3 regions of the Streptomyces griseiscabiei genome follow, and region 2 is predicted to be linked to each of the others. Evidence: riboswitches for the same ligand, from Rfam matches in the RefSeq annotation. Region 2 holds a riboswitch; each other region holds the start of a gene.
The links. A riboswitch is a leader RNA that binds a small molecule or an ion and turns the genes downstream of it on or off. The one in region 2 is predicted to bind cyclic di-AMP.

Region 1 (10,135 bases), on a different contig from region 2:
GGCCCCCGCGCAAGCTCTACCGCAGCAGCGACGGACGCTGGCTCGGAGGCGTGGCGCGAGGGCTCGCCGGGCATCTCGGTCTGCCTGTGACCTGGGTGCGGCTCGTGTTCGTCGGCCTCTTCATGTCGGACGGCCTGGGCGCCCTCGTCTACGCGGCGTTCTGGTTCTTCGTCCCGCTCGGTGTCGGAGGCGTCGACAGCCAGCGGCCCCCGGCCCTCGCCACCGAGACCTCTCCCGACGGCCGCCGCAGACTCGTGGCCCGCAAGCCCGACCGCGGCCAGATAGTCGCCCTCCTCCTCATGGTCGTCGTGGCCATGGTCTTCGTCGGCAATGTGAACCTGGGGGAGGGGGCCAGGGCGTATCTCTGGCCGACCGTGCTCGTCGCGGCCGGTGTCGCCCTGGTCTGGCGCCAGGCGGACAACGCGCGCCGGGCCCGCTGGGCGGAGGTCGGCCGACGGCGGCGCACGATCACGCTGCTCCGTTCCGTGGCCGGCGTCCTGCTGGTCACCGCGGGTGTCTCCGGGATATTCGTCCTGCAGGGCTCGGCCGCCCACCTCGGCTCGGTGCTGCAGGCCGCGCTCGCGGTCCTCGTGGGCATAGCGCTGCTGGCCGGGCCGTACCTCGTCCGTATGACCCAGGACCTCTCCGAGGAGCGCCTGATGCGTATCCGCGCCCAGGAGCGCGCGGAGGTCGCGGCACACGTCCACGACTCGGTGCTGCACACGCTGACACTGATACAGCGCAACGCGGACAGCCCGAACGAGGTCCGCCGCCTCGCCCGCGCCCAGGAGCGCGACCTGCGGAACTGGCTGTACAAACCCGAGGGCACCGGAAAGGACGAGGACGAGGAGCCGGACACGCTCGCCGAGGCCGTGCGACGGAACGCGGCGGAGGTCGAGGACAAGCACGGCGTCCCCATAGAGGTGGTCGTCGTCGGCGACTGCCCCCTCGACGAAGGACTGACCGCGCAGATGCAGGCCGCGCGCGAGGCGATGGTGAACGCCGCCAAGTACGGTGGCGAGGGCGGCGCCGTGCAGGTCTTCGCCGAGGTCGAGGGAAGGACGGTCTTCGTGTCCGTCCGGGACCGCGGTCCCGGCTTCGACCTCGACGCGATACCCGCCGACCGCATGGGCGTCAGAGAATCGATCATCGGCCGTATGGAGCGCAACGGGGGTACGGCACGGCTCCGCGCCGTACCGGACGGCGGCACGGAGGTCGAGCTGGAGATGGAGAGGGCGGAGACGACGTCATGAGTGACGCGAACGGGGCGAACGACACTGCCGCACAGAGCGGTTCGGGCACCGGCCCGGCAGGGGACCAGGGAGGCCCGGCCGCGAGGGGCACGAACGCGGCCGAGGGCGTGCCCGGCGAATCCGCCACGGCCGGGCCGACCGCCACGGCTGCGGAAGGAGCCGGAACCGAGGCCGGCGCCGCTCAGCCCGCTGCCGGGGCCGGCGCCGGACCCGGGGCCGGGGTCTCCGGGCCCGGGCGGCATGTCCGGGTCGTGCTGGTGGACGATCACCGGATGTTCCGGACGGGAGTCCAGGCCGAGATCGGGCAGACGGACCGCACGGGCGTGGAGGTCGTCGGGGAGGCGCCCGACGTGGACCAGGCGGTCTCGGTGATCACGAGTACCCGGCCCGAGGTGGTGCTCCTCGACGTGCATCTGCCCGGCGGCGGCGGGGTCGAAGTGCTGCGCCGCTGCTCGGCGTTGATGGCGGACGCCGAGCAGCCCGTCCGGTTCCTCGCCCTGTCCGTGTCGGACGCGGCGGAGGATGTGATCGGAGTGATCCGGGGAGGTGCGCGTGGCTATGTCACCAAGACGATCACCGGCACCGATCTGGTGGACTCCATCTTCCGGGTCCAGGAGGGAGACGCGGTCTTCTCCCCGCGTCTGGCCGGCTTCGTCCTGGACGCCTTCGCCTCCACGGACGCCCCGCCCGTCGACGAGGATCTCGACCGGCTCACCCAGCGCGAGCGCGAGGTCCTGCGTCTCATCGCCCGCGGCTACGCCTACAAGGAGATCGCCAAGCAGCTCTACATCTCGGTGAAGACGGTGGAGTCCCATGTCTCCGCCGTACTGCGGAAGTTGCAGCTCTCCAACCGGCATGAGCTGACGAGATGGGCGACGGCGCGACGCCTGGTCTGAGAGCCGGGCGGGCGGCCGATCGGGCGCCCGCCCGCACACTCACGGACCGGTATCCGTCCGCTCCCGGCCCGGCCCGGCCCGTTCCCCGGGCCGAGGCCGCCTGGCTGAGCCCCGGCTCAGACCACCCGCGTGGCCCCCGCGTACGGCATCTCGTCGAGAGGGGCCACGCGGACCGGGGCCGATGGGTTCGGGGCGTGGATCATCTGGCCGTTGCCGACGTAGATGCCCACATGGCTGATGCCGGAGTAGAAGAAGACGAGGTCGCCGGGGCGGAGTTCGGAGCGGGCGACGCGGCGGCCGGCGGCGATCTGGGAGTAGGTGGTGCGGGGGAGGGAGACACCGGCGGCGCGGTAGGCGGCGAGGGTGAGGCCGGAGCAGTCGAAGGCGTTGGGGCCGGTGGCGCCCCAGACGTACGGGCTGCCGAGCTTGGAGTAGGCGTAGGAGACGGCCGCGGCGGCGCGCGAGTTGGGGGCCCCGGTGGACGCGGAGACGGGGGAGGCGGGGCCGGTGAGGTCGCGGCGGGCCGAGGCGGAGGAGCGGGAGGCGTGCCCGGCGGTGCCGCCCGGGGCGTCGAGCCGGGCCGGGTCCTCGGTGCCGAGCCGGTCGAGCAACTGCCGGGCGTCGGTCAGTTTCGAGGTGACGGTCTTCTTGTGCCGCTTCAGCTCCGACTGGCGGGTCTTGAGCGTGCCGAGTTCGACGCGGGCGGCGCCGCGCAGCCGTTCGATCTCCAGCAGTTGCTTCCGTACGCTCGCCACATCGGCCGAGTGCCGGCTGCCGACGCGCTCGGCGAGGGCGGCGCCGTCCAGGTACTGGTCCGGGTCGGCGGAGAGGGCGAGCTGCCAGGACGGGTCCATGCCCCCGCCCCGGTACTGCGCCGCCGCGACCGAACCGAGTTCGTCGCGGGCCGAGTTGAGCCGGTCGGTGCGGCGGGCGGCCTGGTCGCGCAGCTCTTCGAGGTTCTCCTGCGCCTTGTCGGCCTTCTCCTTCGCGCCGTTGTACTTCTCGGTGGCGACCTCGGCCTCTTGGTAGAGCTTGTCCACCTTCGCCCTGACCTGGTCGGGCGTGAGCTGTGGATCGGCGTGCCCGGTGCCGTCGAAGCCGGTCGCGGTCGCCGCGCCCGCGAGGGCGAACGTCGCGGCCGTGCGGACCGTGTGGCCGCCGAGTGAGCGCTGTCTGGGCTTGCGGTGCGCTGCCACGTGGGGTGCGTGTCCTCTCCGTACGACCGCCGTCCGCGGTACGGACAGGGTCTGTCCGTACGGACCGCCTGGGGGGAGCGGTGACACGTCCGGCGGCGGCCCGCACAGGGGGAGCGGGACGCCGCCGGACCTTCTCGGCGGGGGTGGCCGACTGCCGCCCCTGGCCCGGGCGGCGGTGGGGAGCCGGTCACCTGAGGGAGGACGCTAAACCTGGCTGTGAGGGGCCGGTAACGCGTTGTACGGAAGTGGCGCGCACCGACCGTGAGGTGACCGTATGTGACCGTGATCCCGCCGGGGCGCCGCCGACTTCACGCTGCGCGATGACCGATGCGGCGATTTCGGACCTATCGGAGGTGGGACGGTGCTATGCGGCGCATATATGCACGATCGGTGAAGCGTCTCGCCCGCCCCCGTGCCCGACGGGGCGCGGGCCTCTCACTAGGCTCCGCGCATGGACGTCCTCATCCACATCCTCGTCGCCCTCCACATCATCGGCATCGCCTCGCTCCTGGGCGGTTTCCTCACCCAGCTGAAGGCCATGGGGCAGGGCGCCGCCCGCTTCGTCCCGGCCATGCTCCACGGCGCCCTCACCATGCTGGTCACCGGCGCCCTCCTCGTCGGCCTCAACCAGGCCGACGACCAGCCCGTCGACAACATCAAGATCGGCGTGAAGCTCGCCCTGCTGATCGTGATCCTCGGACTGGTCTATGTGAAGCGGGACGACGAGACGGTGGAGAAGCCGCTGTTCGGACTCGTGGGCGCCCTGACCGTCGTGAACGTCTTCATCGCGGTGCTCTGGACCTGACGGTCTACGCCGGCCGCACCACGCTGTGGATCGACGACTCGCCGTCGTAGAAGACCGACTCCTCGCGGACGTACGTGCCGGGCTTCGGGGCGTGGATCATCATGCCGTTGCCGATGTAGAGGCCGACGTGGCCGATGTTGTCGTAGAAGAAGATCAGGTCGCCGGGCCTGGCGTTCGCCAGGGAGACGGTGGTCCCGGTGCCGGCCTGGTCGTAGGTGGTGCGGGGGAGGTCGACGCCGGCGGCCTTCCAGGCGGCCTGGGTGAGGCCTGAGCAGTCGTAGGAGCCGGGGCCGGTGGCGCCCCAGACGTACGGCTTGCCGATCTGCGCGCGGGCGAAGGCGAGGGCCTTGGCGGCCTTCGAGGCGTAGGTGGAGTCCTCGGCCGGGGCGGCGGTCTCGGTGGTGGTGCCGGTGGAGGTCTCCGTACCGGTGGAGGTCTCCTCCTGGACCGTCCCCTGAGTTCCCTGGCTCCCCTGAGTTCCCTGGTCGTCCCGGGTCTCCTGGGCCGGCTGTGCCGCCGCCTGCTGCCGCGCGAGTTCCTCGGCCTTGCGGTCGGCCTCCTCCTGCTCGCGCTGTTCGATCGCGGCGAGCCGGGTCTTCTCCTCGACGGTGAGGGTGGAGAGCAGTTCGCGGGCCTCGGCCAGCTTCGCCTGGACCGTGGCCTTGCGGGCCTTGAGGGTCTTCTGCGTCTCGGTGAGCTGTTCGAGGCCGTCGCTCGCCTCCTGGCGCTGCTCCGTCGCCTCGGCCTGCTCGGTGACGTACGCGTCGACGGCGTCCTGCCGGCGGTCCGTCAAACGGTCCATCAGCTGGTTCTGGTCGAAGTAGTCCTGCGGGTTGTCCGCGAGCAGCAGCGAGGCCTGGTCCGGGGCCGCCGCGCCGTCGCGATACTGGGCCGCTGCGAACGAACCCAGCTCCTCCCGCGCGTCGTTGAGCTTCTCCTGGCGCTTGGCCACGGCTTCGAGGAGGGTCTCGACCTGCTTCTTCTGCTTGGTCGTCCTCTCCTTGGCCGCGTTGTAGCCCTCGGTCGCCGCCCCGGCCCCGCGGTAGAGGTCGTCGACCTTCTTCTCGACTTCCTCCAGGCTCGGCTTGTCGTCGGTCGAGGGCGCGGCCGTGGCGGTCTGCGAGAGCAGGGCCACGGAGGTGAGGGCGGCGGTGGCGAGGGCGGGGGTGCGGATGCCCGCGCGCGTCCGGCCGGCCGGACGCGGCTTGCGGTGCGGCGCCATGGTTCGGCGTCTCCTTCCGTTGTCCGCCTACCGAGTTAGCTGTCGGGTTCGGGCGCAAGCTTCGGAAGGTTTGCCCTACGGCCCTTGCCGCGTGCGGCGGTCGGGCCGATTCACCCCGGAGGATCGGTGGGTCCCCGGCTCCGGCGCCCACGTAAGGCGTACCGGACTCGGCGGAGGCCGTGCGGCCCGGCGACGTTCGCCGGTTGGGTCGTACGGTCCTGGGGAAAAAGCTAGCCAACTCGTGTGGCCCGTGTGAAGGTTGATGTTCGATATGCCCGATACGTTTTCGTGACCTTAGCCTCTTCGACGCGAGAGGCGGTAGGCTCGCTCGCTCACCGTCGTACGGCGGTCGCGGTGTGTGGCGGATGTGGACGAGTGCGGACTTCCCGGGGCGGCCTCTCGCTGTCAGTGGGGGCGCCTAGACTCGGAGAGCGATGAGCAGCCTCTTTGACGACAGCTTCCTGGCGGACCTCCAGGCCCCCCGCGGCCACGCGGAGGAACCCCCGCCGCCGCCCGAGGACGATCACGTACCGGAGCCGCTTCCGGACGATCTGTTCGGCGGGAAGTTCGACGCGCCACCGGACCGTGACGCGTACTACCGCGACGGCGCTCCCCGCCCCGCGATCGACGCGGCGGCCCTCCTGGACGGGCTGAACGAGAACCAGCGTGCGGCCGTGGTGCATGCCGGATCACCCCTGCTCATCGTCGCGGGCGCCGGCTCCGGCAAGACCCGGGTGCTCACCCACCGCATCGCCCATCTGCTCGGCGAGCGGCGGGTCCATCCCGGCCAGATCCTCGCGATCACCTTCACCAACAAGGCCGCCGGCGAGATGAAGGAGCGCGTCGAGCAGCTCGTCGGCCCGCGCGCCCACGCGATGTGGGTCATGACCTTCCACAGCGCGTGCGTACGCATCCTGCGCCGCGAGAGCAAGAAGCTCGGCTTCACCTCCTCCTTCTCGATCTACGACGCCGCCGACAGCAAGCGGCTGATGGCGCTCGTCTGCCGTGATCTGGACCTCGATCCGAAGCGCTTCCCGCCCAAGTCCTTCAGCGCCAAGATCAGCAATCTGAAGAACGAGCTGATCGACGAGGAGGACTTCGCCGCCCAGGCCGCTGGGGGCACCTCCCGGTCGAGCGGAGCCGAGAGTGGGGGAGGCTTCGAGAAGACCCTCGCCCAGGCCTACGCGATGTACCAGTCCCGCCTCCGCGAGGCGAACGCGCTGGACTTCGACGACCTGATCATGACGACGGTCAATCTGCTGCGCGCCTTCCCGGACGTCGCCGAGCACTACCGCCGCCGCTTCCGGCATGTCCTCGTCGATGAGTACCAGGACACCAACCACGCCCAGTACGCCCTGGTCAGAGAGCTGGTCGGTACCTCCGAGCACCCGGTGGACGTCCCGCCCAACGAGTGGGACGTCCCCCCGGCCGAGCTGTGCGTCGTCGGTGACGCCGACCAGTCGATCTACGCCTTCCGCGGCGCGACCATCCGCAACATCCTCCAGTTCGAGGAGGACTACCCGGACGCGACGACGATCCTGCTGGAGCAGAACTACCGCTCCACCCAGACGATCCTCTCCGCCGCCAACGCGGTGATCGAGCGCAACGAGTCCCGCCGCCCCAAGAACCTGTGGACCAACGCGGGCGCGGGCGCCCGGATCACCGGCTATGTCGCCGACACCGAGCACGACGAGGCCCAGTTCGTCGCCGACGAGATAGACCGACTGACGGACGCGGGCGACGCGAAGGCCGGTGACGTCGCCGTCTTCTACCGGACGAACGCCCAGTCCCGTGTCTTCGAAGAGGTGTTCATCCGCGTCGGCCTGCCGTACAAGGTCGTCGGCGGCGTCCGCTTCTACGAGCGCAAGGAGGTCCGGGACGTCCTCGCGTATCTGCGGGTCCTCGCCAACCCGGAGGACTCCGTCCCGCTGCGCCGCATCCTCAACGTGCCCAAGCGCGGTATCGGCGACCGCGCCGAGGCGATGATCGACGCCCTCTCCCAGCGCGAGAAGATCAGCTTCCCGCAGGCCCTGAAGCGGGTCGACGAGGCGTACGGCATGGCGGCCCGGTCGACGAACGCGGTCAAGCGGTTCAACACGCTGATGGAGGACCTGCGGACCGTCGTCGAGTCCGGCGCCGGACCGGCGACCATCCTGGAGGCGGTGCTCGAACGCACCGGCTATCTCGCCGAGTTGCAGGCCTCCACCGACCCGCAGGACGAGACCCGTATCGAGAACCTCCAGGAACTCGCCGCCGTCGCCCTGGAGTTCGAGCAGGAGTCCGGTGCGGCGGAGGGCGAGACCGAGGGCGAGGCGGCGGCCGTCACGCCCGCCGGACTTCCCGCCTTCCTGGAGCGGGTGGCGCTGGTCGCCGACTCCGACCAGATCCCGGACGACGAGGAGGACGGCTCCGGCGTCATCACGCTCATGACCCTCCACACCGCCAAGGGCCTGGAGTTCCCGGTCGTCTTCCTGACCGGCATGGAGGACGGCGTCTTCCCGCACATGCGCGCCCTCGGCCAGACCAAGGAGCTGGAGGAGGAGCGCCGGCTCGCGTACGTCGGCATCACCCGCGCCCGGGAGCGGCTCTACCTCACCCGGTCCGCGCTCCGCAGCGCCTGGGGCCAGCCCTCGTACAACCCGCCGTCCCGCTTCCTGGAGGAGATCCCGGCCACGCACCTGGAGTGGAAGCGCACCGGGGCGACCGCGCCGGTGTCCTCGGGACCGGCCTCCGGGATCGTGTCCTCGCTGTCGTCCTCCCGCTCCCGTTCCTCGGCCTCCGGCGCGTCCGGCTTCGCGACCCGCCGGGGCGACGAGAAGCCGGTGGTCTCGCTCGCGGTGGGCGACCGCGTCACCCATGACCAGTTCGGCCTCGGCACGGTCGTCGGTGTCGGGGGCGCGGGCGCCAACGCGGAGGCGACGATCGACTTCGGCGACGCAAAGCCCAAGCGGCTGCTGCTGCGCTACGCGCCGGTGGAGAAGCTGTAGCCGGCGGTCCTTCGGTGAGGCCTTCGGCCAGGTGACATGACTCGGGCCCCTGCTCAGCAGGGGCCCGAGTCATGTTCCTTGTTCCTCGTTGCTGTCCCGCGTGCCGGTCGCGGTTACGTCGGGTCCAGTCCGTGGCTGCGCAGCCACGGCAGCGGGTCGATCGCGGAGCCGCCCGCCGGGTGCACCTCGAAGTGCAGGTGCGGGCCGGTCGAATTGCCAGAGTTGCCGGAGTAGGCGATGGTGTCGCCGGCCTTGACCGTCGTACCGGAGGCGACCTTGTACGTGGAGAGGTGGCAGTACCAGGTCTCGGTGCCGTCCTTGGCGGTCACGATGACCATGTTGCCGTAGGCGCTGTTCCACTGGGTGCGCACGGTGCCGTCGGTCGCGGCCATCACGGGGGTGCCGTACGTGACGGGGAAGTCTATGCCGGTGTGCAGGGACATCCAGTTGACGCCGGACTGTCCGTAGTACGCGCTGAGCCCGTGGCGGGCGACCGGCAGCGCGAACTTCGGCCGCAGTCGCTCCTTGCGGGCCGCCTCGGCCGCCGCCTTCTTCTGCTCCAGCTCCTGCTGGGCCTTGAGGTCGATGCGCTCCTGCGTCCGGCTGGCCCGGTCGGCGAAGTCGTCGGCCTCGGCGGAGAGGCTCTCCAGCTGGGTGTCGAGCTGGTTGTTGGCGGTGGACGGCTTCACGGCCGTGGCGTCGTCCGACTTGACCGACGCCGTCGTCTCCGTGTCGTCCGACGTGGCGCCGACCGAGGCCGCCGCGATGCCCGCGACCCCCATGACACAGGCCGACGGAACGGCCACGGTCAGCAGGGCGGAACGTTTGGCCGGAGGCTTCCGGCGGGACCGGGAGGCCGCGCGGCCGGCCGCCCGGCCGGGGCTCGCGCCTGCGGCTGCGGCCGGGACGACCTCCTCCTCGCCGTCGAGGAGAACGGCGCCGCGGTCCGCGTCGTCGGTCTCGAACTCGCCGTCCGCGAGGTGGTGTTCGTCCTGGTCGTACGGGGCGATCTGCTCGAAGGTGGCGGTCGCCTGCTGGTGGAAGTCGGCGGCCTCGGCCGAGAGGTCCACGCCCGACAGATCCACCATGACGGTCTGCGGGTGCTCGTGCGCGTCGTACGACTCGGCGCCGCTGCCCGCGTGTTCGTACGACTCGGACGCGGAACCGCCGTGCTCGTCACCCGCCGGGGTGCCGTCGCTGTTCCACTGTGTGGCGTCGAACGCGCCCGTGTCAAAGTGCTGGGTGCCGATCCACTGCTGGGTCTGGTCCGACTGCCCCAACTGGCCGGACTCGTCGGACTGTTCGGCCTGCAGCCAGCCGCTCGCGTCCCACTGCCCGCTCGCGTCGGGTCCGGTGGACTGCGTCGGGACCTGGGAGAGGTGCTCGTAACCGGCGGACCAGGACGTCGTGTCGTAGCTGCCCGTGTCGTACGCGGCCTGGTGCTGCGCGGCGTACGGGTCGTAGTTCAGCGTCTGGTGGCTGCCCGTCGCCCACTGGGAGGCGTCGTAGGTGCCGGTGCCGGTGCCGGTGTCATTGCCCGGCAGGTCACCGAAGAGCGGGTCGGTCGCGAAGGTCCCGGTGACGGTCGCCTGGGCGCCGTTGCCGGAGTCGAAACCGGTGGCGGGGTAGTCGCCGTACGTGGTGAAGTCGCCGTACGTGGCTTCCTGGTGGCCGTACGACGCGTAGTGCGCCGGGTCGGCTTCGGAAGCCGGAGCCGGGGGTGTTGCGGTCCCCGACGGGTGACGATCGTTCACCAACTTCTCTTTCGCCTCGACG
Region 2 (10,135 bases):
ACCGGCGACGAGCAGGTGTGCCGGGAGCGCGCCGAGTCCGCCCGCGCCTACGCCCTGGAGCGCGGCCTCGGACTGCCCGCCGCGCTCGCCATCTTCGCCCTCGCCTTCCTCGACCTGAGCACCGGCCGGTACGCCGCCTCGGCCGCCCGGCTCCGCGCCCTCGCCGGGTTCGGCCCCGGACACGGCCACCGCGCCATCCGGCACCTCGCCACCCCGCACTACGTCGAGGCCGCCGTCCGTACCGGCGAGACCCGGGTGGCCGTCGCCGCGCACGCCGACTACGACCGCTGGGCCCGCACCGTCCGCAGCGCCGACGACCTCGCCCTCAGCGCCCGCTGCCGGGCCCTCCTCGCGACCGGGGAGGAGGCCGTCGAGCACTACCGCACCGCGCTCGACCTGCACGCCTCCGGCACCCGTGACTTCGAACGCGCCCGTACGGAACTCCTGTTCGGCAGCGCCCTGCGGCGGCTCCGCAACCGCACCGAGGCCCGCGACCGGCTGCACAGCGCGCTGGAGGCCTTCGACCACTTCGGCTCACCGCACTGCGCGGCCCAGGCCCGTGCGGAGCTCCGGGCCCTCGGGGAGCGCGCCCCCGCCGCGCCCGGCACCGAGGATCTCGCCGCCCGCCTCACCGCCCAGCAGCTGATGATCGCCCGCATGGCGGCGGAGGGCGCCACCAACCGGGAGATCGCCGCGCGGCTGCTGCTGAGCCCGCGCACGATCGACCACCATCTGCGGGGGGTGTTCTCGCGGTTGGGGATCAGGTCGCGGATCGAGTTGGTGCGGTTGCTGGGTGAGCAGTCGGCGCCGTGACAGCCGCGCCCCTGACGGGGCGCGCGGTCGGCCTCAGACGTCGGCGGAACCCTGCGCCGCCGTGAAAGCGGCGGCGTCCCACGCGCCGCCCAACCGCGGCGCCAGCCAACCCGTGGACGCCACGCGGAAGTCGGCCGGGGCCAACGCCCCCGCCCCCGCGGGCACCGCCCCCAGCAGCGGAGCGTTCGCCACCACCGGCAGGTCCGCCAGGTTGCAGCGGCACGCCAGGTCCGGCGAACCGGGCCAGCTGCCGATGACGACGCCCGCCAGCTCCAGCTCCCGCGCGGCGAGTTCGCGGGCCGTCAGCTCGGTCGTGTTCAGCGTGCCCAGCCCGGCCGGGGCGACCAGCAGGACCGGCGCCGCGAGCAGCCGTGCCGTGTCCGCCAGGGTGCCGCCCGCCTCGTCGAACCGGACGAGGAGGCCGCCCGCGCCCTCGACCAGGACCAGATCGTGGTCGACGGCCAGCTTGGCCGCCGCCTCGGCGACGTCCTCGGGGTGCACGGGCGGCAGCCCGGACCGCCGGGCCGCGGTCCCCGGGGCCAGGGGCTCGGGATAGCGCGCGAGCTCACGCGCCGTCACGGTCCCCGCGAGCCGGGCCACCTCGTCCGCGTCGCCGCGCTCGTCCGGCCGTACACCCGTCTGCGCGGGCTTGAGCACGGCCACGGACCGCCCGGCAGCGACGGCCGCCGCCGCGACGGCCGCCGTGACGACCGTCTTGCCGACCTCCGTGCCCGTCCCCGTGATCACCAGGACCGTCATGTCATCCCTCCCGCACGGCCGCGCACACCGCGCGCGCGATCCGCGCCACGTCCTCGTCGCCCGTGACGTACGGCGGCATCGTGTAGACGAGATCCCGGAAGGGCCGCAACCACACGCCCTCGCGGACCGCGGCCGCCGTCGCCGCCTCCATGTCCACCGGGTGGTCGAGCTGCACCACACCGATCGCGCCGAGGACGCGCACGTCCTTCACCCCCGGGACCTCGCGCGCCGGCGCGAGCCCGTCGCGCAGCCCCGTCTCGACGCGCTTGACCTCGGCGAGCCAGTCCTGACCGAGCAGCAGCTCGATCGAGGCACAGGCGACGGCCGCGGCCAGCGGGTTGCCCATGAAGGTGGGCCCATGGGCCAGCACCGGCACCTCGCCCCGGGAGATCCCGTCGGCCACCCGGGCGGTGCACAGCGCCGCCGCCATCGTCAGATAACCGCCGGTCAACGCCTTGCCGACACACATCACATCCGGCGTCACCGCCGCGTGGTCGGCCGCGAACAGCGCGCCCGTGCGCCCGAACCCGGTCGCGATCTCGTCGAACACCAGCAGCACGTCGTGCGCGTCGCACGCCTCGCGCAGCACCCGCAGATACGCGGGGGAGTGGAACCGCATTCCGCCCGCGCCCTGCACCACCGGCTCCACGATCACGGCGGCCAGATCGTCGGCGTGCCGTTCGATCGCCGAGCGCAGCTCCTGCGCGTACGCCTCCTCGTACTCCACCGGCGGCGGGTCCACGAACACCTGCCGGGGCAGGACGCCCTGCCACAGCTCGTGCATCCCGCCCTCGGGGTCGCACACCGACATCGGCTGCCAGGTGTCCCCGTGGTAGCCGCCGCGCCAGGTCAGCAGCCGCTGCTTGCCGGGACGCCCGAGCGAACGCCAGTACTGCAGGCACATCTTGACCGCGACCTCGACGGAGACCGACCCCGAGTCGGCGAGGAACACATGCTCCAGGCCCTCGGGGGACAGATCGACCAGGTGCTTCGCCAGCCGTACGGCGGGCTCGTGGGTGAGCCCGCCGAACATCACATGACTCATCCGGCCGAGCTGCTCGCGCACCGCCTCGTTCAGGACGGGGTGGTTGTAGCCGTGGATCGCCGACCACCACGAGGACATGCCGTCGACCAGCTCGCCCGAGCCGTCCGCGAGCCTCAGCCGGACCCCGCTCGCCGACTCCACGACGAGCGGGTCCCGCCGGCCCGGCATGGGCCCGTACGGATGCCACACATGCCGCCGGTCCAGCTCCAGCAGCTCCGGCACGGTCAGGTGGGGCTGATCAGGCATTGGGCGCGAGATCGGTGCCGGCACCCCGACGGCGTACGGCCACGAGATCCGTACGGGCCTCTCCGGCCGAGGTCTCGGCGGCCGGGGCCTCGGCGGCGGAACCGCACACCCCGCCCCCCGCGTGCGACCCGCAACCCGCGCCCGCGTGCGACCCGCAGCCGCCCTCGGCGTGCGACCCGCACCCGGCGCTCTCCCGCGACCCGCAACCCCCACCGGCGGCGACGTGCGCCCGGTGCTCCGGCAGGGTCACCTGGTCGGTGCCCTCCACCTCGAAGCCGGCGTCCGCGATCATCTCCAGGTCGGCCTTCCCCGCCTGGCCCTCGCTGGTGAGGTAGTCGCCGAGGAAGATGGAGTTGGCCAGGTGTAGGGCGAGCGGCTGCATCGTGCGGAGGTGGACCTCCCGGCCGCCCGCGATCCGCACCTCGCTGTCCGGGCAGACGAACCGGACCATCGCCAGGATGCGCAGACAGCGCTGCGGGGTGAGGTTCCACTCCTTGGCCAGCGGAGTGCCCTCGAACGGGATCAGGAAGTTCACCGGCACCGAGTCCGGGTCCAGTTCGCGCAGCGAGAAGACCACGTCGACCAGGTCCTCGTCGCTCTCGCCCATGCCCGCGATCAGCCCGGAGCACGCCGACAGACCGGCGGCGTGCGCCTTCTGCACGGTGTCCACCCGGTCGGCGTAGGTGTGGGTGGTCGTGATCTCGCCGTAGGTCGCCTCGGACGTGTTCAGGTTGTGGTTGTAGGCGTCCGCGCCCGCCTCACGCAGCCGTTCCGCCTGTCCGTCGGAGAGCAGGCCCAGACACGCGCAGACCTCGACGCCCTCGTTCTGGTCCTTGATCGTCCTGATCGTGTCGGAGACCCGGGCCACGTCCCGGTCGGTCGGACCGCGCCCGGACGCCACCAGACAGACCCGCTTGGCACCCCCGGCGAGCCCGGCCGCCGCGGCCTTGGACGCCTCGTCGGGCTTGAGCCAGCTGTACTTGAGGATGCCGGCGGTGGAGCCGAGCCGCTGGGAGCAGTAGGAGCAGTCCTCGGGGCAGAGCCCGGACTTGAGGTTGACCAGATAGTTCAGTTTCACCCGGCGCCCGTACCAGTGCCGGCGCACCTTCCCGGCCGCGGCCACCACGTCCAACAGCTCGTCGTCGGAGGTGCCGAGGACGGCGAGCGCCTCGGCACGGCTCAGCGGCTCGCGCCGCAGCCCCTTGTCCACCAGCGTGTTCAGCAGGTCCATGAGAGCCGATCCTGTCCTACGGGACCGCTCCCGGCCAAGGAGAGTTCGGACAACAGAGTGGGATCGGCGTGTGGGTATCACCACATCGTGGGCGGCCGGTCCTGCCGTTAGTGTCTGTGCACTGCCTACAAAAGCCCCCACCGGGACCGTCCACGACGGCCCGGCGCGCCGGGGTGCCCACACCACCCCGGAGGACCCATGGCGTTCGGCTGGATCGACGAGCAGGCCTCGGCGCGCCGCCGGGCCGGGCTCGTACGGACCCTGCGGCCCCGCCCCGCCGACTCGCCGCTGCTGGACCTCGCGAGCAACGACTACCTCGGTCTGGCCCGGCACCCCGAGATCACCGAGGGCGCCGCCGAGGCCGCGCGCCGGTGGGGCGGCGGGGCCACCGGCTCCCGGCTCGTCACCGGCACCACCGAGCTCCACGGCGAACTGGAACGGGAACTGGCCGACTTCTGCGGCTTCGAGGCCGCCCTCGTCTTCTCCTCCGGCTACGCCGCCAACCTCGCCGCCGTCACCGCGCTCGCCCCGCACGGCTCCCTGATCGTCTCCGACGCGGGCAACCACGCCTCCCTCATCGACGGCTGCCGACTGGCCCGGGGCACCACCCAGGTCGTCGCCCACGCCGACCCGGAGGCGGTCCGCAAGGCGCTGGGCACGGGCGGCGGGGCGCCCGCCGTCGCCGTCTCCGACACCGTCTTCTCCGTGGACGGCGACGCCGCCCCGCTGGCCGCCCTCGCCGCCGTCTGCCGGGAGTACGGCGCCGGGCTCGTCGTCGACGACGCCCACGGGCTCGGTGTGCTGGGCGACGGGGGCCGGGGCGCGGCGCACGCGGCCGGGCTCGCGGGCGACCCCGACGTGGTCGTGACGGTCACCCTGTCCAAGTCGCTGGGCAGCCAGGGCGGCGCCGTCCTCGGCCCGGCGAAGGTCATCGACCACCTGGTCAACGCGGCCCGCACGTTCATCTTCGACACGGGCCTCGCCCCGGCCGCCACCGGCGCGGCGCTCGCCGCGCTGCGGCTGCTGCGCCGCGAGCCGGAACGGGCGGCGCGGGCCCGGGAGGTGGCGCGGGAGCTGCACACACGGCTGACGGCGTCGGGCCATGAAGCGGTGCGGCCCGACGCCGCCGTGGTGTCCGTACGCGCGCCGTCGCCGGATCAGGCGGTCCGGTGGGCGGCGGACTGCCGGGCGGCGGGTCTCGCCGTCGGCTGTTTCCGCCCACCGTCCGTGCCCGACGGCGTCTCAAGGCTGCGGTTGACCGCCCGCGCGGATCTCACACAGGGGCAGATCGACCGAGCCGTGGGGATCATCGGCGATACGCGACCGTGAGTCGGCGTCCCGGCCGAGCGTCGCCGCAAGCGGAAGTGCGCACGCTGCCGGTGGTGGTCACCGCAGCGTGGTGATGAATCCCTCCCAGGCGTCGGGGTCGAACAGCAGGGCGGGCCCCGCCGTGTTCTTGGAGTCGCGTACGGCCACCAGACCGGCCCAGCGGCCGGACCCGGGACGGGCCGTCTCCACGCAGTTGTTCATTCCGGTGCTGCGGCTGCTGCGCAGCCATCGCACTTCGCGCAGTTCGGTACTGGTGGGTACGTTCCGAGGCAGTGCGGACATGGTGCCTCCTTACGCGCCGGCGGCTAGCCCGGCGATGTAATCCAACGAGTCCTCGGGCGAAAGGGCGTGGATCTGAAGGGCGTTGAAGGCCTCGACATACGCCTTGAGGTCTTCTTTCCGTTCGAGGTAGAGGCTACTCGTCAAGTGGTCGAGAACAACCACGTCCAGATCAGATGTGCTCCGAAATGAGAAAATTACGAAAGGGCCGGTGAGGCCGATATGCGCCCCGGCAGTGAACGGGAGCACCTGCAGTCGCACTTGGGGAAGGCGCGCCGCCTCCACCAGACGGACCAGCTGCCGGGTCATGATCTCGGGGCCGCCCACCTCACGTCGGAGAACGCCCTCGTCGAGCACCGCGCTCAGCCGCATCGGCGGGCTCCCGCGCAGCACTTCCTGCCGCGCGAGCCGCACCTCCACGAGCGCGTCGATTTTGTCGTCTTCCAGCCCCTCCACCGCGGCCCGGGTCACCGCCCGCGCGTACTCGGGGATCTGCAGCAGTCCCGGCACCACCGAGGTCTCCAGCGTCCGCATCCCGCCGGCCTGGGACTCCAGACTGATGAAGTCCCGGTACGTCGGCGGCAGTACACCCCGGTACGCGTGCCACCAGTTGTGCCGCCCGCCGCCGTCCTCGGAGCCCGCGAGCGCCAGCAGCAGTTCCCGTAACTCCGTGTCGTCGACCCCGTAGGCGTCCAGCAGCCTGCGGACGTCCGCGGGCTTCACCCCGCTGGCGCCCGTCTCGATCCGGCTCACCTTGGACTGGTGCCAGCCCACGCGATGGGCCGCCTCGATACTGGTGAGCGCGGAACGGGTGCGCAGGACACGCAACTCGGCACCGAGCTTGCGGCGGCGCACCGCCGGACCGTACTGCATGGGATTCTCCTTCCGCCCGGCGCGCGAAGTCGGGGTGACGACAGAGGATGGACGAAACCCTCACCCAAATACGGTCGGCCGTCGGATAGTTCACCGCTTCGAGCGACAGATATATGCATATCTTGGTGGATCGCCACCCGTGACGGCCCAGGTAGTGGCAGTCTGGCGCGAAGCACCAGTCCGGGACCGTAGTCGAACCATCCGCTCCCTGTCGGACACCGGTCCCGTGGGAAAGGGACGCCTCGCCATGGCAGATCACCTGGAAGCATCCGTCACTCTGCCGAGCGATCCCGCCTCGGTGTCCGCGGCCCGGAACTACGTCGCCAGTGTGCTCGCCGAATGGGGCCTGCCGGGCGACACCGACATCGCGGACACCGTGCGCCTGATCGTGTCCGAACTCGCCACCAACGCCGTCCAGCACACCCTGGGCCAGTCGCCCACGTTCACCGTGGACCTCGCGCTCGACCGGGACGAGCACTTGCGCATCGGCGTCACCGACAGTCACCCACGCTTCCCGAAACGGCTGCCGGCCGCCGTCCAGCAGGACAACGGCCGGGGCATGGTCATCATCCGCTGGCTGACCGCCGAGTGCGGCGGCAGGCTGAGCGTCAGACCCACACGGGAGGGCGGCAAGACGGTGGCGATCGAACTTCCGTGGACGGTTCCCGTCCAGCCGGTCACGGCCGGCGGTCCGCAGGAGACCTGAGGGAGTGCGCGCGTCCCACCAGCCGCGGCAGCACACCCCACAGGAACACACATCCGACGAGGGTGCCGGCCCCGGCGGCGATGCCGGCCGCCCGGTCGAGCGTCACATCCACGACCAGCAGGACGGATCCGGCGAAGGCGAGGATCAGCACCACCAGGCCCGCGCCGGCCAGCCGGGAGGAGACCCGGACGATGACGGGCTTGGCGTTCTGCCCGAAGAGCGAACGGTGCAGTGCGGCCGGGGCGGTGAAGAGGGCCGCAGCGAGGACCGCGAGGAGCAGGGTGGTGACATAGGTGGCGCGCTGCACGGAGTCCAGCTCCGGGAAGCGCGGGGTGAAGGCCAGCGTCAGCAGGAACGCGAAGAGGATCTGCACCCCCGTCTGGGTGACCCGCAGCTCCTGGAGCAGTTCGGAGAAGTTGCGGTCTGCGCGTTCGAGGGGGGTCTCGTTGCGTGCGGGGACGGTGTGTTCGTCGGCCATGGGCGGACGGGTAACCAGATCCGGCCATGGCACGCCTGTTCGAGGCGTGGTCGCCGGTGGGATGCCGGTCGGGGGCGCCCGTTGGCGGCACCCGTCGAGGGCGCCCGTCGGGGGCGGCGGAGCCTCCGCCGCCCCCGACGGTGGGTCAGCGGACCCGGCCGTACCAGACGTTCTTCGTCCAGAGCTTCTGCAGCCGGACGATGTCACCCGTCTTCGGCGAGTGCCAGATCTTTCCCTTCCCCGCGTAGATACCGACGTGATAGACGTTCGAGCCCGAGTGGAAGAAGACGAGGTCTCCGAGCTTGCGGCTGCTCGCGGAGATGTGCTTCGTCTTGTTGTACTGCTGCTGAGCAGTACGGGGCAGCTTCTTGCCCGCCTTCTTGAACGAGTAGAGCGTCAGCCCTGAGCAGTCGAACCTGCCCGGGCCCGTGGCGCCGTACTTGTAAGGGGAGCCCTTCTTGGAAGCCGCGACCTTGAGTGCCTTCGACGCCACTGTGGCGGCCTCGGCGCCGGATGCGGCGCCCGGGACCACGATGCTGCCGCTCACTGCGGCGATGGTGAGAGCCGAGGCCGTGCCGGCCCGGGTCAACAGCGACGGGACACGATTCAGCGCAGACATGCGCAACCCTTCGTCAGCCGCCTGTGAAGGATGACCTGTCGGATTCGGGCTGGCGAAGTTGCCCGGCCGCTGACGCGGCTTCACCCCAAGGGCTGCTCGGCCCGGTCATGGCTTGACCGTTCCGGCGACCCGTCGTGCTTGGGTCCTCCACTCCTGCCGATGCACTCCTGTCGACCGGTCATCCGGGTAGCGGCAGGACTCGGCGTCCACCCGGATCGCCCCGCCGCTGCGGCGGGGGCTTGTCGTCAGGAAGGGATCTTGGCGCACGGACGTCCGAAAATCCCAACGGAACCGTGGATTTGTGGTCTTACTCACCACTCGACCGTTCGGGTGGACAGAGCCTTTTCGGCTGTTGTGTCCCACTGGTCGAGGAGGTCCGCACCAGCACCGGAATGAGGCGTTCCGGCCATGTACCAGGCATGTTGCGCAACTTCACAGGTCCTCATGACGTATGGGCCGATGGGTCGATCACGGTAGGCCGTCCGGAGGGCGGGAAACCCGGACCGGACGCTCCGTCAGTAGTACGGCGAACGGCCCGGGATCGGTTCAGACGGCCGAGCGGTCCCGTGCGGGGGAGGTGAGTTCCTGTGCTCAGGCGGGCGAGTCCTCCGGCTCCGGGGGCAGGGCCACGCGGCCGGCCCGTCGTTCGCCGTCGAGGACCCGCAGCGCCCGCGCGAGGGTCGGGGCGTGCACCTCGTTCTCCCCGCGCCTGTGCATCAGTTCGAGCGCTTCGCGCAGTGCGATCGCCTTGGCGACGAGCGCCTGCGCCGCGCGCAACCCGCGGTAGGTGTCGCCCGGGCGAGCCGGATTGATCCGGCCGAGCAGATCGACCACGTCCAGGTAACGGTCGATCAGCTCCGCCTCGGCGCGGGTGAGCGCGGGCAGCGGCGGCAGTTCCGGTGGCAGCATCCGCGCCTCACCTCGCGCCGGGGAGCGGGTGGGAGCTCCTGCGGCTCGGGATCACCCGGTCGGCCAGCCCGTACGCCACCGCCGCCTCGGCGTCGAGGAACTTGTCCCGCTCGATGTCGGCGCCGACCCGCTCCGGGCTCTGCCCCGTGTGCCGGACGAGCATCTCCTCCAGCATCCGGCGGTTGCGCGTCAACTCCGCGGCCTGGATGACCAGATCGCTCGTCTGCCCCTCGATCCGGCCGCTCACCTCCGGCTGATGGATCAGCACGCGTGCCCCCGGCAGCATGAACCGCTTGCCGGGCGTGCCCGCCGCCAGCAGCACCGCGGCGGCCGAACCCGCCTGTCCGAGGCAGATGGTCTCCACGTCACAGGTGACGAACCGGATCGTGTCGTAGAGCGCCGTCATCGCGCTGAACGAGCCGCCCGGCGAGTTGATGTACAGCGAGATGTCGCGGTCCGGCGACTGGTACTCGAGATGCATGAACTGCGCCATCACGTCGTTCGCCGAGGTGTCGTCGATCGGCGTCCCGAGGAACACGATCCGTTCCTCCAACAACTTCGAGTACGGATCCATCGTTCGGTGACCCGCACTGGTGCGCTCGGTGAACTCGGGCAGCACCTGTCGGGCCGACGGGCGGTTCGCGGGCATGGGGAGCGCCTCCTCTGATCGACGTCTGTAAAAAATGTACAGGACGTACGTAGCCGAGGGGAGGGGCTCGGACGATCGGTTCGGTGGTGTCGGTTGAGAGGCGTCGATCGCGCGGCGTCGATCGCGCGGTGCCGGTCGCGCGGTGCCGGTCGCGCGGTGCCGGTTGGGCGGTCTCGGTCGAGAACGGGGATCTTCCGCT
Region 3 (10,135 bases), on a different contig from region 2:
GAGAGCGGTCTGTGAGCAGCCCGGCATGAGCGGTACGTAGTAGTACCCAGGCAGCCTGTAGCACTACCCCATTCCGCGAAGGAAGATGACGCTCCCTCAAGTCTGTGATCTTCACGTGATCTGCGCTGCATTAACTTGTGACAACTGATCGACTGCGGCTACGTTCACACGTCAGTGCGAAGGGGGCACCACACCCTTCGCACAGGTCACTGCTGTCGTGTGAAAGGCAACCGCATGCTCTCCGGGAACGGTCGTCACCGTCGCCCCCGTCAGGCTCCGGCCCTCCTCGTCGCGGCCGGAGTGACCGGATCGGCCATCGCCATCCCACTCCTCGGCGCCACCGGCGCGAGCGCGGCCAGCGGAACCACCTGGGACCAGGTCGCGGAGTGCGAGAGCGGCGGCTCATGGAGCGCGGACACCGGGAACGAACGCTACGGCGGCCTTCAGCTGACCCAGGACAACTGGGAGAAGTACGGCGGTCTCGAGTACGCGACGACCGCCGACCAGGCCAGCCGCTCCCAGCAGATCGCGGTCGCCGAGAAGGTGCTCGCCGACCAGGGCGTCGGCGTCTGGGCCACCTGCGGACTGCTCCACAACCTCGGCGGCGACTCCGGTTCCGCCGACGTGGACACGGGGGTCGTGGACGACTCGACGAAGTCGGGGTCGGGGTCGGGGTCGGACGGCTCGTCCGAAAAGTCTGACTCATCGAAATCATCAGATTCATCCGCTTCATCGGATTCATCCGCTTCGACCGATCGGGACGACGAGGCCGACGGGGTCGACGGGTCCGGCGCAGCGGACGGGGCCGACTCGACCCAGTCGGCCGGTTCGGGCGATTCGGCCGACTCCGGTGCGTCGGGCGACTCGAACGCCGACGCCTCCGAGGGCTCCGCCAAGACCGAGAACGGTACCGAATCGGGCAAGTCGCCCCAGAGTGACAGCTCCACGGCTCCCGATGACGGCGACAGCGGTACCGGCCGTCACCGGGGCGCCAGCGCCGACGAGAGCGCCGGCGCCGACACGGGGGCCGGTACCGGCGCGGACGCGGCCGACGACGGCTCCCGTGCCGCCGACTCCAAGTCCTCCGGCCGGCACGCCTCCCGCGGCGGCGACACGGCGCGCGAGGCCGCCGACGGTGCCTACACCGTCCAGGCGGGCGACAGTCTGACGGGCATCGTGAACTCGCTCGGCCTGGACGGCGGGTGGCGCGGGCTGTACGCCGAGAACGAGGACACGGTCGGAACTGACCCGGACCTTATCCTTCCCGGTCAGACCCTCGAAGTCGGTGCCGAAACGGGCGAAAAGCAGCGGTAGTTCGGGTCATGGTTCGCCCCTGAATGCCCGTTTTGATCTACATGGGAGATGAATCACAGACCCCGTGATCGTCTTTGAAATTCGGGCAATCACCTGTTTACGGTCGTGACCGCTCGCCACAGCGGGCCCCTGCGGTCGTACGCCGAATCCTGCCAACGGCCGCAAGGAACAGTCGTCGCGTCAAGCGCCGTAGGCAGGAGCGGGGGACCCAAGGTAAGTGCCGGGCCCAGCGGTTCACGCTGGACCGGCTCGGGGTGAAGCCGCGTGAAGCGAGCCGGAAGGCGAGCGAGCGCGGCCGGGCAACTCAACCGGCCCGAACCCGACAGCTCACCTCGCAGGCGTCGGTGAGGGGATCTCTCCATGCTGTTCTCCAGCAAGGGCAAGCACCGTCGCCCGTCCAAGGCCGCTCGCGCCATCGCCGTCGCCGGTGTCACCGGCGCCGCCGCCATCGCCGCCCCGCTGATGGCCGCCGGCAGCGCCTCCGCCGCCACCGCCTCCGAGTGGGACACCGTCGCCCAGTGCGAGTCCGGCGGCGACTGGTCCATCAACACCGGCAACGGTTACTACGGCGGCCTGCAGTTCTCCGCCTCCACCTGGGCCGCCTACGGCGGTACGCAGTACGCCTCCACCGCCGACCAGGCGAGCAAGGCCCAGCAGATAGCGGTCGCCGAGAAGGTCCTCGCGGGCCAGGGCAAGGGTGCCTGGCCGGTCTGCGGCACCGGCCTGTCCGGCGCCTCGTACGACGGCGCCGCCGCCTCCGGCGGCAACACGAACTCCGGCTCCACGCAGCAGAACACGCAGAAGAGCACGGAGAAGAGCGCGCAGAAGAGCACCGAGGACACCCGCGCCTCCCGCTCCTCCGAGCGCGCCACCGTCGAGACCCCGACCGGCAAGAAGGTCAAGAAGGGCGACGGCGAGTACAAGGTCGTCAAGGGCGACACCCTCAGCGGCATCGCCGAGAAGAAGAACGTCAAGGGTGGCTGGGAGAAGCTCTTCGAGCTGAACAAGGACATCATCGACGACGCCGACTTCATCTACCCGGGCCAGCAGCTCCACCTGAGCTGACCCGTCGAAGCCGGTGGGGACGGATCCGGCTCGGTGAGGGCGGGTCGGGCTGGGCCGAAAAATCCGGCCGCTCCCCAGCTGAACCACAGCCCGCTCACATCCGTGTCCTCCATAGTGAAGGCCTCGTGAGGGCCGTCCCCCCGTCCCCACGGGCTCCCCGCTCCGGTGCGCATTCCCCCGTACGCACCGGGGCGGGGCTTTTCTCTGTCCGGAGAGAGGGCCGTTCCCCCTTCTGTTCACTTTCTCGCCCACCCCCCTTTGTTCCGGCAGGGAACAATGGGTACCGTCTGTCTGTCCACGGGACGGTCGGTCGGCTGCCGACGGCCCGGGGGCGGTTAGGCTCTAGTCGCAAGGCCCGCGGGCCCCGCACTTTCAGCGTCACATCCCATGAAGGAGATGCTCGTGCCGTCCATCGACGTCGTCGTAGCCCGGGAAATCCTGGACTCCCGAGGCAACCCCACGGTCGAGGTCGAGGTCGGCCTCGACGACGGCAGCACGGGTCGTGCCGCCGTTCCGTCCGGCGCCTCCACGGGTGCCTTCGAGGCCATCGAGCTGCGCGACGGTGACCCGAACCGCTACCTCGGCAAGGGTGTCGAGAAGGCCGTCCTCGCGGTCATCGAGCAGATCGGCCCGGAGCTCGTCGGGTACGACGCCACCGAGCAGCGCCTGATCGACCAGGCCATGTTCGACCTGGACGCCACCGACAACAAGGGCTCCCTCGGCGCCAACGCCATCCTCGGCGTCTCCCTCGCCGTCGCCCACGCCGCCTCCGAGGCCAGCGACCTCCCGCTCTTCCGCTACCTGGGCGGCCCGAACGCGCACCTGCTGCCCGTTCCGATGATGAACATCCTGAACGGCGGCTCGCACGCCGACTCCAATGTGGACATCCAGGAGTTCATGATCGCCCCCATCGGCGCGGAGTCCTTCTCCGAGGCCCTGCGCTGGGGTGCCGAGGTCTACCACACCCTCAAGAAGGTGCTGAAGACCAAGGGCCTGTCCACCGGTCTCGGCGACGAGGGCGGCTTCGCCCCGAACCTGGAGTCCAACCGCGCCGCGCTCGACCTCATCATCGAGGCCATCAAGCAGGCTGGTTACGTCCCCGGTGAGCAGATCGCGCTCGCGCTCGACGTCGCCGCGTCCGAGTTCTACAAGGACGGCAAGTACGAGTTCGAGGGCAAGTCCCGCTCGGCCGCCGAGATGACCGAGTACTACGAGGAGCTCGTGGCGGCCTACCCGCTCGTCTCCATCGAGGACCCGCTGTTCGAGGACGACTGGGCCGGCTGGAACACCATCACCTCGAAGCTCGGCGACAAGGTCCAGATCGTCGGCGACGACCTCTTCGTCACCAACCCCGAGCGCCTCGCCCGCGGCATCGAGGAGGGCTCCGCCAACGCCCTGCTCGTCAAGGTCAACCAGATCGGTTCGCTGACCGAGACCCTGGACGCCGTCGAGATGGCCCAGCGCAACGGCTTCAAGTGCATGATGTCCCACCGCTCCGGCGAGACCGAGGACGTCACCATCGCCGACCTCGCCGTCGCCGTGAACTGCGGCCAGATCAAGACCGGCGCCCCGGCCCGCTCGGACCGCGTCGCCAAGTACAACCAGCTGCTGCGCATCGAGGAGATCCTCGACGACGCCGCGGTCTACGCCGGCCGCAGCGCCTTCCCGCGCTTCAAGGGCTGAGCCGCTCCAAGGGCTGAGCCGTTAAGGGCCCGGCCCGCGCCAGTCGTACGTACGTCCCCGTACCGGTCCCGTACCGTGTGCGGGGACGTACGCGCGTGGGAGACACGTACACGCGGAAGAAGGCAGCAGCAGAAGGCAGCAGAAGAAGGGGAAGCGGGACATGGCCGTGAAGGACCGGGACCGGGACCGTTTCTCCACCGCGACCCGGCTGAAGGTGCTCGGTGAGCAGACGGCCGCGCGGGTCTACCGCTCCCAGGCCAAGCGCCAGGTCCGGCGCTCCCGGCTGACCGGCCGGGCCGCGCTCCTCGCCCTCGTCCTCTGCTCGATGATCGTGGCGCTCGCCTATCCCATAAGGCAGTACGTCTCCCAGCGCGCCGAGATCGCCGACACGCGGAAACAGCGCCAGGAGGCGCGCGAGCGGGTCGAGGAGTTGCGCGACCTCAAGGCGCGCTGGCAGGACGACGCGTACGCCGAGCAGCGCATCCGGGAGCGGCTGCACTATGTGATGCCGGGCGAGACCGGCTACACCATGATCGACCCGGACGCGGCGAAGCAGTCCCGTACGACGCAGGGAGCGGCCGACCGCCCCTGGTACACCAATGTCTGGGACGGGGTCGACAAGGCCGACGCCGCCGACAGCCGAACGGTCACCCCGTGATCGTCACCCCGTGACCGTGAACCGATGAACCGCTGAGCCACACCGAGGACTTGAGTAGCAGGTTATGCAGACCCCTCCGCCGCCCACCCCGCGCACCGAGCCGACCGACGCCGATGTCGAGGCGTTCCAGCAGCAGTTGGGCCGCCCGCCGCGCGGCCTGCGCGCGATCGCGCACCGCTGCCCCTGCGGACAGCCGGACGTCGTCGAGACCGCGCCGCGCCTGCCGGACGGTACGCCCTTCCCCACGACGTACTACCTGACGTGCCCCCGCGCGGCCTCCGCGATCGGCACGCTGGAGGCGAACGGCGTGATGAAGGAGATGACGGAACGCCTGGCGACCGACCCCGAACTGGCCGCCGCCTACCGGGCCGCGCACGAGGACTACATCGCCCGCCGCGACGAGATCGAGGTCCTGGAGGGCTTCCCGAGCGCGGGCGGCATGCCGGACCGGGTGAAGTGCCTGCACGTCCTCGTCGGCCACTCGCTGGCCGCCGGTCCCGGCGTCAACCCGCTGGGCGACGAGGCGATCGCGATGCTGCCGGAGTGGTGGGCCAAGGGCCCGTGCGTGGTGCCGGCGGCGGAGTCCGCGCAGGGGGAGGACGCGTGACCCGGGTCGCCGCCGTCGACTGCGGTACGAACTCCATCCGGCTCCTCGTCGCCGACGCCGACCCCGCGACCGGTGAACTCCTCGAACTGGACCGGCGGATGACCATCGTCCGGCTCGGCCAGGGCGTCGACCGTACGGGACGGCTGGCCCCCGAGGCGCTGGAGCGGACCTTCGCGGCCTGCCGGGAGTACGCGGCCGTCATCAAGGAGCTGGGTGCCGAGCGGGTCCGTTTCGTGGCCACCTCCGCCTCCCGTGACGCCGAGAACCGGGACGACTTCGTGCGCGGGGTGTTCGAGATCCTGGGCGTCGAGCCGGAGGTGATCTCCGGTGACCAGGAGGCGGCGTTCTCCTTCACCGGTGCCACCAAGGAGCTGACGGGCCGCACCGACCTCGCCCGGCCGTATCTGGTCGTGGACATCGGCGGCGGCTCCACCGAGTTCGTCGTCGGCGACGACCGGGTGCGCGGCGCCCGGTCCGTGGACATCGGCTGCGTCCGGCTGACCGAGCGGCATCTCGTCCGGGACGGCGTGGTCGTCGACCCGCCCGCGCCGGAGCAGATCGCCGCGATCCGCGCCGACATCGAGGCCGCGCTCGACCTCGCCGAGCGGAGCGTGCCGCTGGGCGAGGCGCACACCCTGGTCGGGCTCGCCGGATCGGTCACCACCCTGTCCTCGATCGCCCAGGACCTGCCCGCGTACGACTCGGTCGCGATCCACCACTCCCGGATCTCCCACGACCGGGTCCGCGAGATCACCGAGTGGCTGCTGCGGTCCACGCACGCCGAGCGGGCGGCGGTCCCGTCGATGCATCCGGGCCGGGTGGACGTGATCGCCGCCGGTGCCCTGGTGCTCCTGTCGATCATGGAGCGGATCGGGGCGGCGGAGGTCGTGGTGAGCGAGCACGACATCCTCGACGGGATCGCCTGGTCCCTGACCTGAGACCGAGAATTTACTACTCGCCGGTAGCCTCGCTTGAGCTGTGCGGATAACGTATGAGCGCGCCCGAGGGGTGCTCCGGCACCTCTCGCGGACCCGGCGCCGAGAAACTTCGTGAAGTTCTTCACAAGAGAATCGCCCCTGTTGAGCGATGTTTTGAGGCTTCACGGAGGGTTCCGGGGCTCCGGGGGGTCAACAGGGCGTCCCCGGCGGGCTTTCGCGGGGGTCTCGTCCGTGTGAAACCGAAGGGTGGTCCAGAGCCTTCGAGAGGCCGGAACGGCAGTTCACGCGCCCTTGACAACGGTCAAACCCCCCGGCCGGTCCCCTGGTGGAGCGGGCCCTCGCCCAAGGGGGTCGCGCAGTGTAGCAGAGGGGGTGGGGAAGCTTGTGAAGGGGCGCACGAGCGACCCCCGTATGGCGGGTACATACTCGATGGCATGAGCACCACGGAGCGTCCCAGGATCCTCGTAGTAGGCGGTGGGTACGTAGGCCTGTACGCAGCTCGGCGCATCCTCAAGAAGATGCGCTACGGCGAGGCGACCGTCACGGTCGTCGACCCCCGGTCGTACATGACCTACCAGCCCTTCCTCCCCGAAGCCGCCGCCGGCAGCATCTCCCCCCGGCATGTCGTCGTCCCGCTGCGACGCGTGCTGCCGAAGGCGGAGGTCCTCACCGGTCGGGTCACCACCATCGACCAGGACCGGAAGGTCGCCACGATCGCCCCGCTGGTCGGCGAGGCGTACGAGCTGCCCTTCGACTACCTGGTGATCGCGCTCGGCGCGGTCTCCCGCACCTTCCCGATCCCCGGCCTCGCCGAACAGGGCATCGGTATGAAGGGCATCGAGGAGGCCATCGGCCTGCGCAACCACGTCCTCGAACAGCTCGACAAGGCCGACTCCACGACCGACGAGGACGTCCGCCGCAAGGCGTTGACCTTCGTCTTCGTGGGCGGTGGCTTCGCCGGCGCCGAGACGATCGGCGAGGTCGAGGACATGGCGCGCGACGCCGCGAAGTACTACAAGAACGTGTCCCGTGAGGACATGCGCTTCGTGCTCGTCGACGCCGCCGACAAGATCCTCCCCGAGGTCGGCCCGAAGCTCGGCAGCTACGGCAAGGAGCACCTGGAGGGCCGTGGGGTCGAGGTCTACCTCAACACCTCGATGGACTCCTGCGTCGACGGCCACGTCGTGCTGAAGAACGGGTTGGAGGTCGACTCCAACACGATCGTCTGGACCGCCGGCGTCAAGCCCAACCCGGTCCTCTCCCGCTACGGCCTCCCGCTCGGCCCCCGCGGTCACGTGGACGCCTCGCCGACCCTCCAGGTCACCGGCACCGACTACATCTGGGCCGCCGGCGACAACGCCCAGGTCCCGGACGTCGCCGCCCGCAAGGCCGGCGTCGAGAACGCCTGGTGCCCGCCGAACGCGCAGCACGCGCTGCGTCAGGCCAAGGTCCTCGGCGACAACGTGGTCTCCGGCATGCGGGGCTTCCCGCAGAAGGAGTACGCGCACTCCAACAAGGGTGCGGTGGCGGGCCTCGGCCTCCACAAGGGCGTCGCGATGATCGTCATGGGCAAGATGAAGATCAAGCTCAAGGGCCGTCTGGCCTGGTACATGCACCGTGGCTACCACGGTCTGGCCATGCCGACCTGGAACCGCAAGATCCGCGTCTTCGCGGACTGGACGCTCGCGATGTTCCTCAAGCGCGAGGTCGTCTCCCTCGGCGCCATCGAGACTCCCCGCGAGGAGTTCTACGAGGCGGCGAAGCCGGCGCCGGTCGCTGCCGCTCCGGCCAAGACCGAAGAGAAGGCCAAGGCCTCCTGACCCGCTGATCCATCCGAAGGGCCTCCCGCCATCCGTGGTGCGGGGGGCCCTTCGGTGTGCGCGGGAGAACTCGGGGGTGCGGGTTCTTCGGCGGGTGCGCGTCCGGTGGGGCTTCTCGCGCAGTTCCCCGCGCCCCTGAGAAGCAGGGGCTGCGCCCCGTGCTTCTCAGCCCGCCCCGCCCGCACCCGGACAACACACCCCGCAGCGGGACTACGACAGGCACCCGCACATGTTTACGTTTGGCGTTGGACATTCCGGGATCTCTTGTCACGGAGGTGTGCGCCATGCAGGACGCCGCGTCGCGGCTGAAGACCCTGTTCGAGCAGGTGTCGGGGGCCCCGCTCCCGGTCCGGCTGCGGGCCTGGGACGGATCGACGGCCGGCCCGCCGGAGGCCCCCGCCCTGGTGGTACGGAACCGCAGGGCCCTGCGCCGGCTGCTCTGGAAGCCCGGCGAGCTGGGCCTCGCCCGTGCCTGGGTCGCCGGTGACCTCGGCGTCGAGGGGGACCTGTACGCCGTACTGGACCTGATGGCCGGCCATGTGTGGGAGCGGGACGAGGACGCCCGGAGCCTCACCGACGCCCTGCGCGAGCCGGAGGCGCGGGCGGCCGTCAAGGAGCTGCTGAAGCTGGCCGGGCCCGCCGTCCTCGTCCCGCCCGAACCGCCCCGCGAGGAGGTCCGCAGCCGCCATCGGCACACCCGGCGCACCGACAGACGGGCCGTCAGCCACCACTACGACGTGGGCAACGACTTCTACGAGCTGGTCCTCGGCCCGTCGATGGTGTACTCCTGCGCCTACTGGCCGGCCGCCGACGGCACCGCCACGCTCGAAGCCGCCCAGCACGACAAGCTCGACCTCGTCTGCCGGAAACTGGGTCTGGCCCCGGGCACCCGGCTCCTCGACGTCGGCTGCGGCTGGGGCTCCATGGCCGTGCACGCCGCCCGGGAGTACGGCGTCCGCGTCGTCGGCGTGACCCTCTCCCAGGAGCAGGCCGCGTACGCCCGTAAACGCGTCGCCGAGGAGGGCCTGACCGACCGCGTCGAGATCCGCGTCCAGGACTACCGAGACGTCACCGACGGGCCCTACGACGCGATCTCCTCCATCGGTATGGCCGAACACGTCGGCGCCGACAGGTACCTGGCGTACGCCGAGGACCTGTACCGGCTGCTCGCCCCCGGCGGACGGCTGCTCAACCACCAGATCTCCCGGCGCCCGCAGCGCGACGAGAGCACGTACTCCGTCGACGGCTTCATCGACGCGTACGTCTTCCCGGACGGCGAACTCGCCCCGGTCGGCACCACCGTCACCCAGCTCGAACGCGCCGGGTTCGAGGTCCGTGACGTGGAGTCCCTGCGCGAGCACTACGCCCTCACCCTGCGCGCCTGGGTCACCCGCCTGGAAGCCCGGTGGGCCGAGGCGGTCGCCCTGGCCGGACCCGGCCGCGCCCGCGTCTGGCGCCTCTACATGGCCGCCTCCGCCCTCGGCTTCGAACGCAACCACCTGGGCGTCAACCAGGTCCTGGCCGTACGGCCCCCGGAAGGGGGCGCGTCGGGCCTCCCGCTCAGGGCCCGGACCTGGGGGACCCGGGGGGCCTGAACGCCCGTACGGGGGCGTGTGCGGCATGCACACGCCCCCGTACGTACGCCGATGCGCCCGCGGCTACTCCGACTTGATCGCCGCCAGCATGTTCAGCTTCGCCGCGCGGCGGGCCGGCCACAGCGCGGCCAGGATGCCGACCGTGGCGGCGAGCAGCAGGAACACGGCCATCCGGGCCCAGGGGATGACCAGTTCGTAGGTCGGCATACGGCTGGCGACGAGCTCGCCGGCGGCCCAGCCGAAGAAGACGCCGAGGCCGATGCCGAGGACTCCGCCGAAGAGCGAGATGACCAGGGACTCCAGCCGGACCATCCGCTTGATGCCGCGCCGGTCGAGGCCGATCGCGCGGAGCATGCCGATCTCCTGCGACCGCTCGAACACCGACATGGCCAGGGTGTTGATGACCCCGAGGACGGCGACGATCACGGCCATGGCCAGCAGGCCGTACAGCATGT

Region 1: it holds a riboswitch for cyclic di-AMP, as region 2 does, so the genes downstream of both, J8M51_RS38710 (C40 family peptidase) here and J8M51_RS10665 (C40 family peptidase) in region 2, are expected to answer to the same signal.
Region 3: it holds a riboswitch for cyclic di-AMP, as region 2 does, so the genes downstream of both, J8M51_RS44800 (LysM peptidoglycan-binding domain-containing protein) here and J8M51_RS10665 (C40 family peptidase) in region 2, are expected to answer to the same signal.

What each region holds. Positions count from the first base shown of each region.
Region 1 covers NZ_JAGJBZ010000003.1:1,057,157-1,067,291, forward strand. Annotated here, with positions in the region: gene J8M51_RS38690 (ATP-binding protein) at 1-1,253, shown strand, start outside; gene J8M51_RS38695 (response regulator transcription factor) at 1,250-2,149, shown strand; gene J8M51_RS38700 (C40 family peptidase) at 2,266-3,345, opposite strand; gene J8M51_RS38705 (hypothetical protein) at 3,797-4,150, shown strand; gene J8M51_RS38710 (C40 family peptidase) at 4,155-5,372, opposite strand; cyclic di-AMP (ydaO/yuaA leader) riboswitch at 5,382-5,555, opposite strand; gene pcrA (DNA helicase PcrA) at 5,807-8,359, shown strand; gene J8M51_RS38720 (M23 family metallopeptidase) at 8,473-10,113, opposite strand.
Region 2 covers NZ_JAGJBZ010000001.1:2,477,742-2,487,876, reverse strand. Annotated here, with positions in the region: gene J8M51_RS10710 (helix-turn-helix transcriptional regulator) at 1-813, shown strand, start outside; gene bioD (dethiobiotin synthase) at 847-1,572, opposite strand; gene J8M51_RS10700 (adenosylmethionine--8-amino-7-oxononanoate transaminase) at 1,574-2,863, opposite strand; gene bioB (biotin synthase BioB) at 2,856-4,094, opposite strand; gene J8M51_RS10690 (8-amino-7-oxononanoate synthase) at 4,293-5,423, shown strand; gene J8M51_RS10685 (DUF397 domain-containing protein) at 5,481-5,705, opposite strand; gene J8M51_RS10680 (helix-turn-helix domain-containing protein) at 5,715-6,575, opposite strand; gene J8M51_RS10675 (ATP-binding protein) at 6,823-7,281, shown strand; gene J8M51_RS10670 (DUF6328 family protein) at 7,253-7,759, opposite strand; gene J8M51_RS10665 (C40 family peptidase) at 7,905-8,378, opposite strand; cyclic di-AMP (ydaO/yuaA leader) riboswitch at 8,382-8,552, opposite strand; gene J8M51_RS10660 (hypothetical protein) at 8,970-9,287, opposite strand; gene J8M51_RS10655 (ATP-dependent Clp protease proteolytic subunit) at 9,295-9,936, opposite strand.
Region 3 covers NZ_JAGJBZ010000006.1:44,217-54,351, forward strand. Annotated here, with positions in the region: gene J8M51_RS44790 (cytochrome P450 family protein) at 1-29, shown strand, start outside; gene J8M51_RS44795 (transglycosylase family protein) at 235-1,314, shown strand; cyclic di-AMP (ydaO/yuaA leader) riboswitch at 1,490-1,670, shown strand; gene J8M51_RS44800 (LysM peptidoglycan-binding domain-containing protein) at 1,675-2,379, shown strand; gene eno (phosphopyruvate hydratase) at 2,782-4,062, shown strand; gene J8M51_RS44810 (FtsB family cell division protein) at 4,223-4,720, shown strand; gene J8M51_RS44815 (DUF501 domain-containing protein) at 4,785-5,327, shown strand; gene J8M51_RS44820 (Ppx/GppA phosphatase family protein) at 5,324-6,265, shown strand; gene J8M51_RS44825 (NAD(P)/FAD-dependent oxidoreductase) at 6,700-8,085, shown strand; gene J8M51_RS44830 (class I SAM-dependent methyltransferase) at 8,370-9,680, shown strand; gene J8M51_RS44835 (ABC transporter permease) at 9,744-10,135, opposite strand, start outside.